DNA from 3 places in the Herpetosiphon sp. NSE202 genome. Region 2 is predicted to be linked to each of the others. Evidence: riboswitches for the same ligand, from Rfam matches in the RefSeq annotation. Region 2 holds a riboswitch; each other region holds the start of a gene.
The links. A riboswitch is a leader RNA that binds a small molecule or an ion and turns the genes downstream of it on or off. The one in region 2 is predicted to bind cobalamin.
Positions count from the first base shown of each region.

Region 1: it holds a riboswitch for cobalamin, as region 2 does, so the genes downstream of both, ACFMKP_RS07030 (ribonucleoside-diphosphate reductase subunit alpha) here and ACFMKP_RS23890 (prenyltransferase/squalene oxidase repeat-containing protein) in region 2, are expected to answer to the same signal.
Region 3: it holds a riboswitch for cobalamin, as region 2 does, so the genes downstream of both, cobO (cob(I)yrinic acid a,c-diamide adenosyltransferase) here and ACFMKP_RS23890 (prenyltransferase/squalene oxidase repeat-containing protein) in region 2, are expected to answer to the same signal.

Region 1 covers NZ_JBHUPY010000005.1:229,080-231,281, forward strand. The annotation lists cobalamin riboswitch at 612-749, shown strand; gene ACFMKP_RS07030 (ribonucleoside-diphosphate reductase subunit alpha) at 889-2,202, shown strand, end outside.
Region 2 covers NZ_JBHUPY010000027.1:21,844-24,045, forward strand. The annotation lists gene pdxS (pyridoxal 5'-phosphate synthase lyase subunit PdxS) at 1-348, opposite strand, end outside; cobalamin riboswitch at 523-648, shown strand; gene ACFMKP_RS23890 (prenyltransferase/squalene oxidase repeat-containing protein) at 738-1,853, shown strand.
Region 3 covers NZ_JBHUPY010000001.1:920,672-922,873, forward strand. The annotation lists gene cobN (cobaltochelatase subunit CobN) at 1-249, opposite strand, end outside; gene cobO (cob(I)yrinic acid a,c-diamide adenosyltransferase) at 249-1,280, opposite strand; cobalamin riboswitch at 1,415-1,558, opposite strand; gene hemW (radical SAM family heme chaperone HemW) at 1,980-2,202, opposite strand, start outside.

The DNA.
Region 1 (2,202 bases), on a different contig from region 2:
GCGATAGGTTGTTACAAAAACTGGCCTAATGAGCGAAATTCGCATCCGTCGAGAAACGAGTTTGTTCAATTAGTGGTTTTTGCGCTTACTGAATGTGCCTGCTTTAACCAAATACATTCTCTCACCCCATGTATTTAGCTATTGCAACGTTGTAATGCTATTTGCTTCACATAAACATCGATTGCCAATTGCGGTTAATTCGTACTCAGAGTGTACAAAACCAAATTGCACTTGTCAAGAGCTTTTTTTGGGGTTTTTCCCACCAATATCGTAATTGGTTAGGAGTCCTGTACTATCCCTCGTCTATTAAGCGTCCTCGGTTGTTAATCAAATCGCCTCAGCGACCCTTGAGAATGGTCTTGGCGCAGTTTTATTCTGTCATTTCAATGTATTCGGCTCCCTGAGCTACCCTGCTAGCTAGCTAATGGCCTACCCTGAGTACTAGGACTTGCGGAATTAAGCAGCAATTTGTTTGATTATCGGCTACTTTGCAACTCGATTTTGAACTCGATTAACCAGCTTTAGCGCGTTGGAATCAGGCAATCAGCTGGTTCTATCAAGCAATTAGGCTTGATTGACGGTTGATCTGGCATCTGCTACAGTACTGGCTACAATTTTTTATTCGTCTGAGGCCAAGTTGTCGTAGCTTGGCTGCAAATTGGGGAAAGCCCGGTGAGATTCCGGCACTGTCGCGCAACGGTATGGCTCAATGCTAAGTCCGAATGCCCACTCAGTTCGAAATGATCGAGATGTCCCTTCGCGTCAAAGGGGGTGATCATTGCCGCTTGCAATTGATGCCCATAGGCTGCTGCCTATGGTTTGGTAATGGTTTATGCCTGTTCCGCTAAGGAGCAGGCATTTTTTTATTTAGCTCATAAAGGATGCTCTATGAATGTGATCGAGGTTGAGCCACGAGCGACTAGCGAGCAGGCTGCTTGGCTTTTGCAACTACTTGCTGAGGCTTGCAGCGCTTATTCCCAAACAACCGATGCGAATCAGCTCTGGCAGGCCGCTAATTTGGGCTTTTATCCCAAGATGACTGCTGGCGAACAACTCCAAGCCTGTATTTTGACCGCTCGCAGCTGGATTGAGCAGGAGCCTGATTATAGTTTTGTGGCCGCCGCGCTCTTGGCCAGCCAACTCGAGTGCGAGGTTTTTGGCGAATATTTGCCAGGTTCAGTGGTTGCTACCCGCTATCCAACGGCATTTATCCAGTATATTCAGGCCGGAATTGAGCAAGGGTTGCTTGATCCAAAACTTGCTCAATTCGATTTGGCTCGTTTAGCGGCGGCAATTGTGCCCGAACGCGATGCTTTATTGGCGTATCCTGGCCTGCAAACGCTCTATGATCGCTATTTTATTCAGTGGGCTGGTTTGCGCCGCGAGTTGCCGCAATTCTTTTGGATGCGGGTGGCAATGGGCTTGGCCTTGAATGAGGCTGATCGCGAAGCCCAAACCCTGCGTTTCTACGAGCTGCTGTCGCAATTTTACTTTACCTCGGCCACCCCAACTTTATTCAACGCTGCAACGACTCATCCGCAGTTGTCATCGTGCTATCTCTCGACAGTCGGCGATGATCTTGAGGCGATTTTTGGGGCGATCAGCGATAACGCCATGCTTTCGAAGTGGGCTGGTGGCTTGGGCAATGATTGGACTCCTGTGCGGGCGCTCGGCACGCCAATTCATGGCACCAATGGCGTGAGCCAAGGCGTGATTCCCTTCCTCAAAATTGTCAACGATACCGCGATTGCGGTCAATCAGGGCGGCAAGCGCAAGGGTGCGGTCTGTGCCTACCTCGAAGCATGGCACGCTGATATTGACGATTTTCTTGATTTGCGCAAGCCAACGGGCGATGAGCGCCGCCGCACCCACGATATGCACACGGCTTTGTGGATTCCTGATTTGTTGATGGAACGGGTGTTGAGCAATGGCACGTGGACGTTGTTCTCGCCTGATGAAGTGTCTGATTTGCACGATTTGTATGGCCAAGCATTCGCGCTACGCTACGCCGAATACGAAGCGCTGGCGGCGCAAGGCTTGCTGCGTTCGGCGCGCCAGGTCGAAGCACTCGGTTTGTGGCGCAAAATTTTGACCCGTTTGTTTGAAACCGGCCATCCTTGGATTACCTGGAAGGATGCTGCCAATCTGCGTTCACCACAAGACCATGTTGGCGTGATTCATAGCAGCAATTTGTGCACTGAA
Region 2 (2,202 bases):
GTTGGTATGATTTTCTTCATCAGCAGGCGTGAGCACTTCGCTCTCGTCAATGTAATCAACCCCAATGGCTTCGAGGATTTGCGCTTCAACAAAGTGGCCAATCCGCGATTTTGCCATCACCGGAATGGTTACTGCTTCAATAATGCCTTGGATCATTTCGGGATCGCTCATGCGCGAAACGCCGCCATCCCTACGAATATCGGCTGGAACCCGTTCGAGCGCCATCACGGCAACTGCGCCAGCTTCTTCAGCAATTTTAGCTTGGTCAGGCGTAACCACATCCATAATCACGCCGCCCTTGAGCATTTGGGCCAAGCCGACTTTGGTAGTAAAGGTTGAAGTTTCCATTGCAATTCCTCTGGTGGATTGATAATTTTAGCTGTCATGTCAATCAGACAGCCGCTATTGTACCATGCATCCTCATGACAATCGATCAACATTGCGGGGGGACAAAGGGGGACAATCGCCCATGATTGCCAATTTTGACGGGGTGTACTGGGCTATGGTACGATCAGCACAATCAATCATAAATCGCTATTCAGATGTTGTGCAAACACTTGGGGGAAATCCGGTGCAAATCCGGTGCAGTCCACGCTACGGTAAGCCTTTGGCTAAGCCCGAATACCCATTGAATAGTTGATTTCTGGGTTGGCTTGCGTTGGCACAAGCACAACCAACGCGTTGTTATCTGTTCCTTAGCCAACTTGGCTAAGGTTTTTTTGATTAAGGAGATTGCTATGCTCCGACGAGCAGCTATCCATCGCTGGTTATTGGTATTAATGGCCGTGTTCGTAGCACTTCCTGCTGCGGCTCAAGCCCCAGCCGAAGGCGCAAAAGCAGCAGCTTGGATCGTCAGCCAAGCGCAGGCCGATGGTAGTTTCCCTGGCTTTGGCTTGGGCGAAACCGCCGATGCAGTCTATGCCTTGAAGGCCAGCGGCTTGAAAGTTGACACCAACGTTCAAAGCTTTGTCGAAAAGAACGCCAGCGCCATCGCCGCCAAGCCTGGGCTTGCCGCCAAGTTTGTGTTGGCCGAATTGTTGCTCGGCTACAATCCCCGCTCAGTTGGCGGAGTCGATTTGGTAGCCGCCGTTACTGGCAGCTACAAAGCCGATAGCGGCATGTATGGCGGTGATGTCACCACCCATGCCTTGGCTTTGTTGGCCTTGAACGCAGCTGGTGCGCCAGTTGAAAACAAAGCGCTCAACACCGTAGCAGCAGTGCAAATCGCCGACGGCTCATGGTCGTTCAGCGGCGATACCAGTGCCGGTGCTGGCGATACCAACACTACGGCCTTGGTCATCCAAGCCTTGGTTGCAGTTGGTCAAGGCAAGAGCGAAAGCGTCAGCAAAGCTGTAGCCTACTTGCAAACCCAACAAAATAGCGATGGTGGCTTTCCCTACTCGAAAAATTCGAGCTATGGTAGCGCCACCGATGCCAACTCAACCGCCTTGGTAATTCAAGCGATTATTGCAACGGGCGGCAACCCAACCGCTGCGCCTTGGGCCACAGCCACTGGCAACCCATTGAGTGCTTTGTTGAGCTTGCAAAATGCCAGTGGCGCGTTCCGCTACGATGCAGCAACCCCCGATGACAATGCTTTTGCAACCTACCAAGCTACGCCAGCATTGTTCTTTGTGACCTATCCATTGAGCGTGTTGGCAACTGCACCGCAACCAACCGCCGTGCCAAGCACCCCAATGCCAAGCACGCCCGTTGCAACCGCTACGCCGAAGCCAAACACCCCAATTAGCTTGCCTGATACTGGCGCACCAGCCTTGCCATTGTGGCCAGTTGTGGTTGGCTTGGGATTAGTTTGTATTGTGGCTGGTTTGGGCTTGCGCCGAATCGGCTAAGATTTGTTCCCTCACCCCCCAGCCCCCTCGCCCGCGTTCAGTGGGCGAGGGGAAGTCGACTATTTTTTTACTAAGGAATTGGGGGAGAACCAGCGCGTTAAAGCCCCTCGCCTGCGCCACGGGGTTGGGGTGAGGGGTTCTTAATACCGCCCCCCCAGCCTCCTCTTCCACTTAACGCGGGCGAGGGGGAGCGAACATCTTAAATTTCCATAACTGAACGCGGGCGAGGGGGAGCCGACTATTTTTTACTAAGGAATTGAGGGAGAACCAGCGCGTTAAAGCCCCTCGCCCACGCCACGGGAGAAGGGTTGGGGTGAGAGGATCGCAAACAATTACGAAATAGGAAGCA
Region 3 (2,202 bases), on a different contig from region 2:
CAACATGGCCACGTTGGCTAACGGACATGGTCCCAAACAGCCGCCCATATTCAGATGCACAAGATTGCGCAGCTTGCGACTTTCCCATTCGTGCTGATGAATTTCCGGCCAAACCGGCGCAAAGCCGCGCTCGGTAATGCCACAGCAGCAACCATGAGCGCAAATAAACAACATACCACGTTTATAGCCAGCGTTGACCATGCGCCCATCGATGCGCTCGACCATATTGCGTTGCAAACGTTCAGTCATTAGAAATCAATTCCTATTTGGGCGCGAATGCCTTGAAGTCGAAACGGGTGTTTAATCTCGCGCATCTCGGTCACGAGGTCGGCATGCTCAATCAGGGCGGCGGGGGCATCGCGGCCTGTGATAATCACATGCAGCAATTCGGGCTTGTTGGCCGCCAACCAAGCCACAACTTCGTTGACATCAAGCCAGCCAAACGCCAACACATAGGTAAATTCATCGAGAATCACAATTTGATACTGATTCGAGCTAATTGCAGTTTTGGCCAGTTCCCAGCCATGCAAGGCTTTGGCTTTGGTCGTATCAAGGTCTTTCGATGTCCAAGTGAAGCCATCGCCAGTGCCACCAAACTCAATTTCCATCTTGGCGGCTGCCCGCGATTCGCCAAACTTGGCGTTTTCGTGTTTGAGAAATTGAATCACGCGCACCTTGAGATCGCGACCCCACGCGCGAGTCATCACGCCCAAGGCTGCCGAGGTTTTGCCCTTGCCATTGCCAGTATTGACGATTACTAAGCCTTTTTTGCCTTTGCGCAATTTGCGTACTTGCTCGCGATAGCGGCGTTTTTCCTCGGTTGAATGCAGTTGCGTGCCAGCAGCAATAATTGGTTCCAATTGCTCAACTGCATCATCAGCATGCAATTCAATTGGATTAAACGCCTGATCGCCACGCACTGCCGGAGCGTATTCTGGCTCTTGCCCCGCTGGATAGAGCCGATGGAAAATCGCTGCTTCAACTGGCTCGCCATTGATCAGATGCTCTTGAACGATCTGTTCAACTAATTCCTCATCAAGCTGCTGATACCAAATGCCTTCGGGATAGACCACCGCAATCGGGCCGCGCTGGCAGACACCCAAACAGCTGACGGTCGAGCATTTAACTCGTTCGGGATTGCGCAATTTGCGCCGATCGCCAAGTTGTTCGAGGGCGTGTTGGGCCAACGCCGCGCCATCAGCATCGCCGTTGCATTGATCACCAGTGCAAATAAATAAATGGCGGCCATAGGCACGCATCGTCAGTGGGGCATCGCTCATGCTGGCTCCGTTGGGCGACACCCCAGCATGCAAACAGCCAAGAAAAACCTCTTCGGCTCATGCCAAAGAGGAAAAGAGGCACTAAACCCAGCAGGGCCTAGCAACTCCTTCCCTGATCCGCGAGGGAAATGTTGGAGTGTCGATGAGTTTGTGGCGGGTTATCGGGCTTGAAGCAAAGCTTCCTACCGTTGCGGGACAGCGCCAGACTTGGACTGGCTTCCCCCATTGCGCGTTTGTGTCATCCGGGACAGCAACGCACCACAAACAAGTTGTAAATTGCAGCCGCGATTATACGTGCAACCCTGAGTTAAAGTCAAAAGTCAGGAGAAAGTATGAAGGATGAGGGATGAGGGATGAAAATGTTAACCGCGAAGAGCGCGAAGGACGCGAAGTTGTATTCGCTGACTGGCTGAATTGCATTCAAATCCTATAGAACTCAGAACCCAACATTCGTGATCTTCGTGTGCTTCGTGGGTCAATTGCTTAACGCAGAGGCGCAGAGCCACGAAATTATGAAGGATGAAGGATGAGGGATGAAAATGTTAACCGCGAAGAGCGCGAAGGACGCGAAGTTGTATTTGCTGACTGGCTGAATTGCATTCAAATCCTATAGAACTCAGAACCCAACATTCGTGATCTTCGTGTCCTTCGTGGATAGAAATAACTAATCCCTAACCTCTGACAACTGCCCCCTCGTCGTCAATCGACCAAAAAACGTTCGATGACTTGATTGCCGACCATGCGCCCGCGCGGCGTAAAGCGAATCGCGTTTGCGGTTTGTTCGAGCATGCCTTGCTCAACCAGTTTATCAATCACAGGTTGATATTGTTCAAGCAAATCGTGGCCAGTGCGTTGCTGAAAATGGGCAAAGCCTAAGCCGCAATTCAGCCGCAAACCCATCATAATCGTTTCAAAATCGCGG